Regions from separate parts of the Paenibacillus sp. JCM 9796 genome, predicted to be linked through region 1. Evidence: predicted binding sites of a transcription regulator. Region 1 holds the regulator's gene; each other region holds the start of a gene.
What was found. Region 1 encodes LexA, which represses DNA repair genes until DNA is damaged. Its sites were predicted from a motif close to CGAACATATGTTCG; they were not measured.
Positions count from the first base shown of each region.

Region 2: the regulator LexA is predicted to act here: its motif matches at 3,582-3,595, upstream of uvrB (excinuclease ABC subunit UvrB).
Region 3: the regulator LexA is predicted to act here: its motif matches at 2,529-2,542, upstream of ACZ439_RS15560 (SPL family radical SAM protein).

Region 1 is NZ_AP043723.1:111,399-115,961, reverse strand. It holds gene ACZ439_RS00575 (methionine gamma-lyase family protein) at 1-906, shown strand, start outside; gene ACZ439_RS00570 (MerR family transcriptional regulator) at 1,004-1,417, shown strand; gene glnA (type I glutamate--ammonia ligase) at 1,516-2,853, shown strand; gene lexA (transcriptional repressor LexA) at 3,006-3,626, opposite strand; gene ACZ439_RS00555 (LysM peptidoglycan-binding domain-containing protein) at 3,773-4,132, shown strand; gene ACZ439_RS00550 (DUF896 domain-containing protein) at 4,301-4,495, shown strand; gene ACZ439_RS00545 (aldo/keto reductase) at 4,511-4,563, shown strand, end outside.
Region 2 is NZ_AP043723.1:2,958,672-2,963,234, reverse strand. It holds gene uvrA (excinuclease ABC subunit UvrA) at 1-1,365, opposite strand, end outside; gene uvrB (excinuclease ABC subunit UvrB) at 1,389-3,386, opposite strand; gene ACZ439_RS14275 (flagellar motor protein) at 3,656-4,444, shown strand; gene ACZ439_RS14270 (flagellar motor protein MotB) at 4,431-4,563, shown strand, end outside.
Region 3 is NZ_AP043723.1:3,235,259-3,239,821, forward strand. It holds gene ACZ439_RS15555 (NAD-dependent malic enzyme) at 48-1,451, shown strand; gene ACZ439_RS15560 (SPL family radical SAM protein) at 1,670-2,506, opposite strand; gene ACZ439_RS15565 (aldolase catalytic domain-containing protein) at 2,635-3,600, opposite strand; gene ACZ439_RS15570 (hypothetical protein) at 3,997-4,161, shown strand; gene ACZ439_RS15575 (magnetosome magnetite crystal formation protein family) at 4,315-4,563, opposite strand, start outside.

The DNA.
Region 1 (4,563 bases):
ACGCTGCACAAGGTGATAGGCAAACCGGGCGACGGACTCGGCTCGCTGCAAGACTGGGGCATCGGCTACGGCGAGGTGGAGCTGCTTGAAGACGGTTCGCCGAACTATGAAGAGATCGCCCGGCGCATCACTCCGCGAACGAGAGTGATCGGCATTCAACGGTCGCGCGGGTATTCATGGCGTGCCTCGTTCACCGTCGAGCAGATTGGCGAGATGGTTCGTTTCGTGAAAGAAATAAAGCCGGACGTTATCGTATTCGTGGACAACTGTTACGGCGAATTCACGGAGCTTAACGAACCAACCGAAGTCGGGGCCGACTTGATCGCCGGTTCGCTGATTAAGAACCCGGGCGGCGGATTGGCTCCTACAGGCGGCTATATCGCGGGCAAGCGCGAGTATGTTGAGCTGGCGTCCTACCGGTTGACCGCTCCGGGCATCGGCGGGGAGGTCGGCGCTATGCTCGGGACGACGCGGGCCTTGTTCCAAGGCTTGTATTTAGCGCCGCATACGGTTGGACAAGCTGTTAAAGGATCGGTGTTCGCGGCAGCACTGTTCGCCGAGCTGGGATTTACGACGCATCCGCGTTGGAACGATCCCCGCACCGATTTAATTCAGGCCATCCGGTTTACCGGGCCGGAGCATCTGATCGCCTTCGTTCAAGGCATTCAGCAGGCGGCGGCCGTAGACGCGCATGTCGTGCCGGAACCTTGGGATATGCCGGGTTACGAGCACCCGGTCATTATGGCGGCCGGAACCTTCATTCAGGGCGGCAGCCTGGAATTATCGGCCGACGCGCCGATTCGGGAGCCTTATATTGCCTACATGCAGGGAGGCTTGACGTATTCCCACTGTAAGCTCGGCGTTCTGACGGCCATCCAAAACATGATCGACCGCAAATTATTGTAATCATTACTTACATGTGGCATTAACCTGACATAACTTGACACGTTTCTAGAACATGGTTACAATAAAAGTAAGGTTTTATGTGTTAGGGGTGATAGTCATGAGTGATGATATCCGCCGTAATATGGCCCTTTTTCCGATCGGTATTGTTATGAAGCTGACGGATTTAACCGCCAGACAAATACGATACTACGAGCAGCATGAATTGATCATTCCAGCAAGAACCGGCGGCAACCAGCGTCTATACTCGTTCAACGATGTCGAGCGTCTTTTGGAGATCAAGGATTTGATCGAGAAGGGCGTTAACATCGCAGGAATTAAACAAGTGCTGCTGCCGGTCGACAAAGATTCGGAGGATGCAACCATCTTGAACGAGCAATCCGAAGTGAAACGCCGGGAACTGACCGATTCCCAGCTGCACAAGATGCTGAAGCAGCAGCTGATAGGCGGAGGCAAGCGACCGAATCATGTATCGTTGATTCAAGGCGAACTGTCTCGTTTTTTCAGAAAATAGGGTTTGGCCGAGGAGCGACCGCCGCTCTGTTCACCTGAGGCGGGGCGAGCGGTACCCCCTCGTTATTACGTACCGATTTTTAAGGAGGAGATTTCACAGTGACGGATAAGAACTACACGAAGGAAGATATTTTACGTATTGCCAAGGAACAAAACGTTCGATTCATTCGACTTCAATTTACGGATTTGCTCGGCACCATCAAGAACGTCGAAATACCTTTAAGCCAGCTTGAGAAGGCGCTTGATAATAAAATGATGTTTGATGGTTCTTCCATCGAGGGTTACGTTCGTATCGAAGAATCAGACATGTACTTATACCCGGATTTGAATACTTGGGTCGTGTTCCCATGGGTGACGGAAGATCGCGTGGCGCGTTTGATTTGCGATATTTATTTGCCGGACGGCCGTCCGTTCCCGGGCGACCCGCGCGGCATTCTGAAAGCGGCGTTGAAAGAAGCGTACGAAATGGGCTATACCGCGATGAACGTCGGGCCGGAACCGGAATTTTTCTTGTTCAAAACCGATGAGAAAGGCAATCCGACCATGGAACTGAACGACCAGGGCGGTTACTTCGACTTGGCGCCTACGGATCTCGGCGAGAACTGCCGCCGCGAAATCGTGTTAACGCTCGAAGAAATGGGCTTTGAGATCGAAGCGTCACACCACGAAGTGGCGCCGGGTCAGCACGAGATCGACTTTAAATATGCCGATGCGATTAAAGCGGCCGACCAAATTCAAACGTTCAAGCTCGTTGTGAAGACGGTAGCCCGTCAGCACGGCCTGCATGCCACATTCATGCCGAAGCCGTTGTTTGGCGTTAACGGCTCGGGCATGCATTGTCACCAATCGTTGTTCCGCGGTAAAGAGAATGCCTTCTACGACGAGAGCGACAAACTCGGCCTAAGCGCAGAAGCACGTCATTACATGGCTGGTATTTTGCGCCACGCCCGCGCGTTCGCGGCGATTACGAACCCGACCGTCAACTCGTACAAGCGTCTTGTACCGGGTTATGAAGCGCCTTGTTACGTCGCCTGGTCGGCCAGCAACCGCAGCCCGATGATCCGTATCCCGGCTTCCCGCGGTCTCAGCACGCGCGTTGAAGTGCGTAACCCGGATCCGGCGGCTAACCCGTACCTCGCGCTGGCCGTTATGTTGAAGGCCGGCCTTGACGGCATCAAGAAAAAAATGCAGCTGCCGCCTCCGACGGACCGCAATATTTACGTGATGACCGAAGAGGAGCGGGAAGAGCAAGGCATTCCGAGCTTGCCGATCAACTTGAAGCAAGCGCTCGACGAAATGCTTCGTGACGATGTCATTTGCGAAGCACTCGGCGATCATGCGCTGGCTCATTTCTTCGAGCTTAAGGAAATCGAGTATGACATTTACCGTACTCAAGTTCACGCTTGGGAGCGCGAGCAGTATTTAACGCTTTATTAATAATTAAAGAAACGGACGTTCGGCTGAGCCGAGCGTCCGTTTCTTTAATTTAGCAAGACCTATAAGGACCTAGCGGTGATCTTCCGTGAGGTTTTTTTATCGAAAAAACCTCACGATCCGGCAGCAGCCGAGCTTCGAGAGGTTATGAGTTGTTAGTGGATGTCGCGGAATACGCCGATGACTTTGCCAAGAATAGAAACGTTTTTCAACCGAATAGGCTCCATGCTCGGGTTTTGCGGCTGTAACCGAATATGGTCTCTTTCTTTATAGAACGTTTTCACCGTCGCCTCGTCTTCCTCGGTCATAGCCACGACGATGTCGCCGTTGTTGGCGGTCTGCTGCTGGCGGACGATCACATAATCCCCGTGATGAATGCCTGCGTCAATCATACTTTCGCCGACGACGCTTAACATGAACACGCTCTGATCGCCGACAAAGTGGCTGGGGAGCGGAAAGTAATCTTCAATGTTCTCCGTTGCTGTAATCGGAACCCCCGCCGTAACCCGTCCGATTAACGGAACGCGGGCTACCGAAACGGAGAACGCGCCTTCTCCTGGTTCCCCGTCCAGAATCTCAATGGCTCTTGGCTTGGTCGGATCTCGGCGGATAAGGCCCTTCTTCTCGAGCCTTTCCAAGTGTCCATGTACGGTGGAACTCGACGCCAAACCTACCGCTTCGCCGATTTCACGTACGGAAGGCGGGTAACCTTTATCCTTAACTTCATTTTTAATAAAATTTAAAATGGCCTGTTGACGGGAGGAAATCTTGCTCATCGTATCACTCCAATATATAGAAACTATTAATTGGAAGTATAGCACAGAATAGCCGTTCGTACAAACATAAGTTCGAGAAAATGCATTGACTCAAACATGTGTTCGTGTTATTTTGATATAAGAACAAATGTTTGGGGGTCGTCATTATGATGCATATCATTAGCAGTCAAACTTCGGTAAACGTGCCGTCCATGAATAGAACAGATGCGGTCGGCAATCGCAAACGGCTAGGGCGTCTGGCTCTGACGGGTCTTGTGTTGGCCATGATCATCGGGATCAGCACGGTGATCACGGCATTACTTGGGAATTCGGACGCTTATGCAGCCGCCTCCTTGCCGGCCGAACAACATACCGTTATCGTCGAACGAGGAGATACCTTGTGGAGTATCGCCAATGAACATATAGCTAAGGGTGGCAACCCGAGAGAATACATCTATGAGCTCAAAAAAAAGAACGGATTGAAGGACGCTTCGATTCGTGCCGGTCAACAATTGTTGCTTCCGTAATACCGCTCGCCCTGACATTTCAGGCTCTTCCCGCCTGTCAATTCTCTTGACAATCGTTATCCATAATGTCAAAGTATAATTTGATAACGAACGCCATTTGTCTGGACATGCTTGTCAGGTTCCGACAGCTGGCGACAACCGGAACACGAGAAGACTGGGAGGATAGGCATGTTGGAATCGGAACATGATGTTACCGTGAAGCGAATCAATGAACTCGCTCGAAAAGCGAAATCCGAAGGATTGAGCGAAGCGGAGTTGAACGAACGTAACGAATTGCGTAAAAAGTACATTGATTCTTTCAAATCTTCCTTACGTACTCAACTCGATAACATCAAATTTGTTGATGAAGATGAGAAGAAGTAGGAGGAGGGTTTTGATATGCAATATCGGGCTTTGGGTAAGAGCGGTATTCTGGTATCGGAACTTTGCTT
Region 2 (4,563 bases), 2.8 Mb from region 1:
GATCGTCATCTCCCGTTCGTTCAAGGTCAGCGAATCGAACCATTCATGCGCCTCCCCGATCGACAACGAAGTGACGTGCGCGATGTTCTTGCCGTTGATCGTTACGGCGAGCGTCTCCGGCTTTAAACGGTGCCCTTTACACTTGGCGCAAGGCTTGGCGCTCATATACTGCTCGATGTGCTCGCGAATGCCTTCGGAGAACGTCTCGCGATAACGGCGCTCCAAGTTATTCACGATGCCTTCGAAGGCGACCATCGCTTCCTTCTTATGCCCGAAGTCGTTCTCGTATTTGAACTTCACTTTCTCGCCGCCCGTACCGTTCAGCAGCTTCTGCATCTGCTCTTTCGTCAGCTCCGATACCGGCACGTTCTGCGGGATGTTATAGTGCTCGCATACCGCGGCCAGAAACTGAGGGTAGTAGTTCGACGTGCTGCCCGCCCAAGCTTCGAATGCACCGTCTTCAATCGTGAGCTTCGGGTTCGGAACGAGCAGGTCCGGGTCAACGATCATCTTCTGTCCGAGACCGTCGCACTCCGGACAAGCCCCGAACGGGCTGTTGAAGGAAAACATCCGCGGCGCCAGCTCCTCGATGCTGAATCCGCATTCGGGGCAAGCCAGGTTTTGGCTGAACAACAGTTCTTCCTTCTCCATGACGTCTACGATCACTCGACCGTCCGCCAGCTTCAACGCGGTCTCCAGCGAGTCCGCCAAGCGCGTCTGAACGTCGTCCTTCACGACGATCCGGTCGACAACCACTTCAATGTTATGCTTTTTGTTCTTCTCAAGCTCGATCGTTTCGGACAAGTCGCGAATTTCGCCATTCACGCGGACCCGGACAAAGCCCTGCTTCTGAATGTCGGCGAGCAGCTTCGAATGCTCGCCCTTCCGGCCCGACACGAGCGGCGCCAAAATTTGCAGTCTCGTCCGCTCCGGGTACTCCATAATCCGGTCAACCATCTGCTCAACGGTTTGCGACGTAATCTCGATACCGTGCTGCGGACAATGCGGACGCCCTACACGTGCGAACAGCAAGCGCAGGTAATCATAAATTTCCGTCACCGTACCGACGGTTGAACGAGGGTTGCGGCTCGTCGTCTTCTGATCGATCGATATTGCCGGCGACAAGCCTTCGATCGAATCGACATCCGGTTTATCCATTTGACCAAGAAACTGCCGCGCATAGGCCGAGAGCGATTCGACATACCGCCGCTGCCCTTCGGCGTAGATCGTATCGAAGGCCAAGGACGATTTGCCGGAACCGCTCAAGCCCGTCAGCACGACGAATTTGTCGCGCGGGATGGTGACATCGATATTTTTCAAATTGTGGGCTCTGGCGCCCTTGATGACGATATTGTCTCTGGCCACTCGTTCTCCCATCCTCTCTTTCGTTACAGCTCGGCCTTCATCTCCAGAATGGCGTCGCGCAGCTCTGCGGCACGTTCAAACTGCAGGTTTTTGGCGGCTTCCTTCATCTCTTGCTCCAATCTTTCGATCAACGACATACGGTCTTTCTTCGACATCTTTGCTCCCTTGACGTCCGCCAAGTAGTCGGCCTTCTGCTCCGCAACCTTTGTCGCTTCGATGACGTCGCGCACTTTCTTCTGTATCGTCTGCGGCGTAATGCCGTGTTTTTCGTTGTAAGCCAATTGAATGGCGCGGCGCCGGTTCGTCTCGGTAATCGCTTTGTTCATCGAATCGGTTATTTTGTCGCCGTACATGATGACCCGGCCGTTCGCATTACGCGCCGCGCGCCCGATCGTCTGGATGAGCGAGCGCTCCGCGCGCAGGAAACCTTCCTTGTCGGCGTCGAGAATCGCCACCAACGAGACTTCGGGCAAGTCGAGACCTTCCCGCAGCAGGTTGATCCCGACCAGCACATGGAAGACGCCTAAACGCAGGTCACGCAAAATTTGCATTCGTTCGAACGTCTTGATTTCCGAGTGCAAATACCGCACTTTGACGCCGATCTCTTTAAAATAGTCCGTCAAATCCTCGGACATCTTCTTCGTCAGCGTCGTCACCAGCACCCGCTCGTCCTTCTTGATGCGATCCTGGATTTCTCCGAGCAGATCGTCGATTTGTCCCTTCGTCGGCCGCACCTCGATGATCGGATCGAGCAATCCTGTCGGGCGAATGATTTGTTCCACCATCTGCGGACACTTCTCGATCTCATACGGGCCTGGCGTCGCGGAGATATACACGATCTGGTTGATTTTCTTCTCGAATTCCTCAAAGCGCAGCGGACGGTTATCCAGCGCCGACGGCAGACGGAAACCGTGCTCGACCAGCACTTCTTTCCTGGCGCGGTCGCCGTTGTACATCGCCCGGATTTGCGGCAGCGTCACATGCGACTCGTCGATCATGATCAGCATGTCGTCCGGGAAATAGTCGAACAGCGTGTAAGGAGTCGCTCCGCGTTCGCGGAACGTCAGCGGTCCGGAGTAGTTCTCGATCCCCGAACAAAAGCCCATCTCCTGCATCATCTCGATATCATAACGGGTGCGTTGTTCCAACCGCTGCGCCTCCAAGAGCTTGCCCTGTCCGCGCAGCTCGGCCAGCCGCTCCTCCAGCTCCCGCTCAATGTTCACGAGCGCCACCTTCATCGTATCCTCGTGGGTCACGAAGTGGGAGGCCGGGAAAATCGCAATATGGTCGCGTTCGCCAATGATTTCGCCGGTCAGCACATCGATTTCCGTAATCCGTTCGATCTCGTCGCCGAACAGCTCGACGCGCACCGCCTGTTCCCCCCGCGAAGCCGGGAAGATTTCGATCACGTCGCCGCGGACGCGGAACGTGCCGCGGATAAAGTTCATATCGTTGCGCTGGTACTGGATGTCGATCAGCCGGTGCAAAATGTCGTTGCGCGAACGCTCCATTCCGACCCGCAGCGACAGCAGCAAATTGCGGTACTCCATCGGCGATCCGAGGCCGTAGATGCACGACACGCTAGCCACTACGATGACGTCGCGGCGTTCGAACAGCGAGCTGGTCGCCGAGTGGCGGAGCTTATCGATCTCGTCGTTGATGCTCGAATCCTTCTCGATGAACGTATCCGAGGAAGGAATGTACGCTTCCGGCTGGTAATAATCGTAATAGCTTACGAAATATTCCACTGCATTATGTGGAAAAAACTCCTTCAGCTCACTGCACAACTGCGCGGCCAAGGTTTTGTTATGCGCGATCAGCAGCGTCGGACGGTTCAGTTGAGCAATGACATGCGCGGCTGTAAACGTCTTCCCCGTTCCCGTCGCACCTAGCAGCGTCTGGTGCTTCTGTCCCGAGCGGATGCTCGATACCAGCATCTCGATCGCGTTCGGCTGATCCCCTTGAGGCGTATAGTCCGATACGAGCTGGAACTTCTTATCGCTTATGGTTACTTCGCTCATCTCATCACCCATTCATGAAAAGAGTGGAAATCTTCTAAAGTTTCGGTTACCGGATTCCGATAAAAAGGTAGGCCATCTATGTGCGTAGCTTCGACTCCGTTCGACTGCGTTCCTGTAATAGGAATATTTGTTCCCATACATTATACCTTTTTTCCGTTTCTGTTGCAAACGAACCCATTCGTCTTCCGTTCATTCCGAACGGATATTCCAATGACAAGCGACAGGTGACTGCCGTTATTCATATTTGAATCTCTAGGGGTGGAACGAAAGTGGATTTGATGACAATCATCGGGATCATCATCGGTATTGGAGGATTAATTGGCGGTTATATGATGGATGGCGGACATATTTCCGCGCTCTTCGTCCCAAGCTCCATGCTGATTATAGCGGGCGGCACGATCGGCGCCGTGCTTGTCAGCTTTCCGTTAAAACAAATTAAAGATATTGGCAAGGCGCTGAACATGGCCTTTCGCGAGAAGAAACAAGACCCGGGGCAAGTTATCGAGGAGCTCGTCGATATGGCGACCGTAGCCAGACGCGAAGGCGTCCTCGCTCTGGAGCAGCGTGCTCAAGAGAATGAGAATCCGTTCCTGCGGGACGGCTTGATGATGGTGGTCGACGGGACCGATCCCGAACTGACCCGCCAAATTTTGGAGCTGGAGATCGACGCTCTTGAAAATCACCACGAAGGCTGGGCCAAAATGTTCGAAGCCGCCGGCGGTTACTCCCCTACCATGGGGATCATCGGTACGGTAATGGGCTTGATTCATGTGCTCGGCAATTTGGATGACCCGGGAAGCTTGGGACCGGCAATCGCAGTCGCCTTTACGGCCACCTTGTACGGCGTAGGTTCCGCCAACCTCATTTTGCTGCCAATTGCAAGCAAAATCAAAGTTCGCAGCGCGGAGCAGGTCGCCGAAATGGAATTGATGCTGGAAGGGATACTAGCTCTGCAAGCGGGTGAAAATCCGCAATTGATTAAGAAAAAGTTGAGTTCTTTCCTCCTTCAAGATCACATTAAAGGCGAGAGCGCAGGTGAACCCGGTGGCGAGGAATAGGAGAAAGAAGCAGGCCGCGCCTCCCAATCACGAGCGCTGGCTGCTCAGCTACGCGGACTTTATTACACTCGTCCTGATTTTCTTCATCATCATGTATGCCATGAGCAAGATCGATGTTC
Region 3 (4,563 bases), 2.5 Mb from region 1:
TATACGTTTTCGTGACATCACTTTTCAGTTGAAGGAAGGGAATCAGCGTGGCACAGACAAGTATTATTTTGCGTGTGGAGCTCAATCATGAGCAAGTAACGTTCGGAGATGTAGCTGCAACAATCAGTAAAGCAGGGGGAGACATCACCTCGATCGACGTTATTCGTCCCGGCAAGGAATCGTCGGTACGCGATATTACCGTCGATGTGGCGGAATCCGCCGAGTCGCAGGTGGTTGAAGCGTTGAAATCGCATGACGGGATCAAGCTGATTAACGTATCCGACCGTACGTTTCTCGTGCATCTAGGCGGGAAAATCAACATGCAGCCGAATCTGCCGATCAAAAACCGCGACGACTTGTCCCGTGTTTACACCCCTGGGGTGGCTAGAGTTTGTACCGCAATTCATGAAAATCCGAGAAAAGCTTACTCGCTTACGATAAAACGCAATACGGTAGCCGTCGTCACCGACGGAACGGCAGTGCTCGGACTGGGCGACATCGGTCCGCATGCAGCCGCGCCTGTCATGGAAGGGAAAGCGATGCTGTTCAAGCAGCTCGCCGGCGTCGATGCGTTCCCGATTTGTCTGGATACGAAGGATACGGAAGAAATTATTCGTACTATTAAAGCGATCAGCCCGATTTTCGGAGGCATTAACCTGGAGGATATCAGCTCTCCGCGATGCTTCGAGATCGAGACACGCCTGAACGAGGAGCTCGATATACCGGTGTTTCATGACGATCAGCACGGAACGGCTGTCGTCGTTATCGCGGGTTTGCTGAATGCCTTGAAAGTGGTCGGTAAACGAATCGAGAACGTCCGCGTTGTGGTCAACGGAATCGGAGCGGCAGGCGTATCGATCTGCAAAATGCTGCTCGCCGCAGGGGTGACGCGCTTGGTGCCTGTCGACCGCGAGGGTGCCATCGTTCACGGAGGCAGCTATCCTTACCCGATGTGGCAGTGGTTGGCCGACCAGCCGCAAGTCGAAGATAAGGCCGGAACGCTGAAGGACGTTATTCAAGACGCCGACGTGTTTATCGGTGTATCGCGGGGCGGTTTGCTGAACGAGGACGACATCAAGAAAATGAAGCCGGACAGCATCGTCTTCGCGATGGCGAATCCGGAACCGGAAATTGCGCCGGAGGAAGCGCTCCCGCATGTTCGTGTGTTTGCAACAGGCCGAAGCGACTATCCGAACCAAATCAATAACGTGCTCGTGTTCCCCGGTATTTTCCGTGGGGCGCTCGACTGCCGGGCACGGCGGATCAACGAGCCGATGAAGCTGGCGGCCGCCCGCGCAATCGCTTCGGTTGTTACCGAAGCGGAGCTGAACGAGCACTACATCATCCCGAGTATATTTAACGACAAGGTCGTGACGAAGGTTCGCCACGCAATTATCGAAGCCGCTATCCTAACCGGGGTGGCAAGACGGATTCCGCCGGATTTCCGGTAGGATCGTGCAGGAAGAGAGAAGGCGTGGCCCAAAGGGTAACCCCTTGATGAAGACAGTTTTTCAAGAATAAACGAATAACCCTCCAAAACCACTGTTAAAGTGGAGTTGGGGGGTTATTTTTTTAACTCGCGATACTACATCAATAGCGGATAGCCCGCAAGGCCAACTTGCGAAGAAACGCGTCGAACGCCCGTCCGCCCGGTCGGCTCCCGCCCGCTTCAGGGCATAAAGCCCTCTTGGCTCACGCGTATCCGCTGCGCCTCGAATCGCCGCGCGAGCTGCTCCCGCACGCGCAAGTACGCGCCGCGGTCGTACCACGCGTCGTACCCGTTCGCGCGATACAGCTCGCGCATACCAAGCCTCTCCGTCCGGCGCCCCTGGCTGCCGTCGCCCATAAAATAATCGTCGATCACCACGCGATCGACACCGGTTTCCGCCAGCCGGTCGGCCAGCCCGTCGCTGCACGGCAGCACGGGCGACACGGCGGCCTGCGTCGGCACCCCCGCCTCGGCGAGCCGCCGCAAGGCCGCGAATCGGGCGGCAATCGGCGGCGCCGCCGGCGTGAACAGCTTCCGGACCGACTCCATGTCGGTCTCAATGGTCAGGCTGACGCGGACGCGGGGCCCGAGCCGCCGCAGCACGTCGATATCTCGCGTGACCAACGGGCTGCGCGTCTGCACCATCACGAAGGCGAGCTCCTCGGGCGGGGATGCCGCCATGACCTCCAGCCAAGACCGCGTCAGACAGGCGCGGAACTCCTCAGGCTGGTAGGGGTCCGTCGCGGACGACATGAATACCGTAACCGGTTTTTTGCGTCCGGCACGCTTCAGCTCCCGGCTCAACAAGCTGGCTGTATTTGCTTTTACGTCCACCCAATCGCCCCAAGGCGAGCCGCGAAATTTCGCGACCGGCATCTCCCGCACATAGCAGTATGAGCAAGCGAAGGCACAGCCTACATACGGATTTAACGTGTGCGTGTACCCGCTTAAGAAGCCCGATGCGGGAAGGAGCAGCCGCTTGGGCGCTGTGACTTTGATGGATTTTTGACGGGACATAAGCTTCAGCACGAATCCTTTCCGAATGACTGTTGGAGCCGGTGGCCGCTTCAGAGGCTGCGCGCCAATAGAGAAACCCGATTCTCCGCCGCTGCAGCAGCATGGAAAACCGGGTCAGATGTGTGCTATTAGTCAGTGGAGCCGGTCGGCATCACTTCCGGGGAAGTCAGCTTGTCGTAGAACTCCGTAAATTTGTCCTTGTCGTCGCTGGAGCGAATGGCCATCGCGGCACGCGGGTGATCGTTCAGGACGCCGGCGATCATGTAAGGGATGATGTAACCCCACTCCCATTTCTCGCGCATCGAAATCATGTGTTTCTCGATAATGCCGAGCACCGGACGAAGATCGTATTTCGGGTTTTTCAAGTAGCTGACGAGCAGTTCAGTCGGACAGTTGCCCGCTGCGCGACCCATTCCGTAGACGGACGTGTCGAGGAACTCGACGCCTTTGCTCGCACCCGTGATCGTGTTGGAGAACGCCAGCTGCATGTTGTTGTGCATGTGCAGGCCGAGCTTCTTGTTCGGAAGCAGTCGTTGGAATTTGGACACCAGGTAGTCGATGTCTTTGTGATCCATGCTGCCGTAGGAGTCGACGACGTACACGACATCGACCGGGCTTTTGGCGATTTCTTCGAACGCTTCGTTCAGATCATTCTCCATCACATGCGAAAGCGCCATGATGTTGATCGTCGTTTCATAGCCGTAGTCGTGGAATTTTTGCACCAGATCGAGCGCTTTGTCCACATCTTTAATGTAACAAGCGACGCGGATCAGATCCAACATGCTTTGATCGCGCGGGAGAATATCCTTCTCATCTACACGGCCGATATCGACCAACGCGGAAAGCTTCGTACTGGTTTTTTGGGGGATGACTTCCTTCAGGAAATCCTCGTTAAGGAAGCGCCAAGGGCCGGCATCGGCACCTTTCAGCAATTTGGCCGAGTTTTTGTAACCAATTTCCATATATTCGACGCCGGCTTCGCTTAGACCCTGGTACATGTCCTTCACGAATTGGACGCTAAAGTCCCAGTTATTCACTAAACCGCCGTCGCGGATCGTACAATCCAAAATTTTGTGGTGTGTGTCGCGTGTCATCAAAATTACCCCTCTCCAAATTAACAAGTGCTCGCTGACATCTTTCGGGCTTTTAAGCTTTTTAGCTTTTAAGCGGTAAAGTGTTTTATTAATTACTAATTTTACACAGTTTTTTGTATTTGTCAATCATAACAAATTCCAGAACGAGTGGCAATTTCCTTATATATTGAAAAATCAGTCGCCCAACCGTTGTGCAAGGCGACCTGCTATGAAATATTTTGAATCAACAGATACGTAAAGTATCAAATTCTAATATAATATACAAATGGTATCTATAATGAGAGGGAGGAGGAACGCTTTTTCAGGAAGTTCACTAAGAATAAGATCATTGATTCGGGAGGATCCAAGTACATTCGTAAAATCGCATCGTTTACCTTATTCGTCATGTTGTTCGTCATGATCGTCCCGTTCGCTGCTTGGGGCGCCGGACCGGTCGCTTCAACCGAGGCCGCGTCCTTGCTCGTGCAGGATCAGGACGAGCCGGTATGGCCGAAACCGCTCACGTATTTGGATTTAGGCGACTCGCTCGCAGCCGGGGATGACGCCGCCGCAAAAAAATGAATTTGCGCCGCAGCAGAACGCTTCAAGGGCTCAAGCGGCCGTGCTGCTGAAGCGGCTTTTGACCGGACTGGAATTCGTCAACTAGGCAGCAGGCGGCAGCCGTCATACCCAAAAAGGCGTTTCATCCTAGGGATAAAGCGCCTTTTTTTGATCCTAGGGATGCTTAATGATCTCAATACGGCCGATCAGCGGCAGCGGCTTCATATCCCCGTTGATCGCATTCATCATCCCGATCACGCAGAATACGAGGCACACGAGGTGGGCTAAAGGCACGAGCAGCAAATTGAGCAGAGGAATAAGTCCCAGTAAGATGTTGCAAGCGATCAAGGCGAGCAGCAGCATAAGGCCTTGATTGGCGTGATACATCGCAAAGCGTGAATGGTTCGCGGCGAGCAGCGGCAC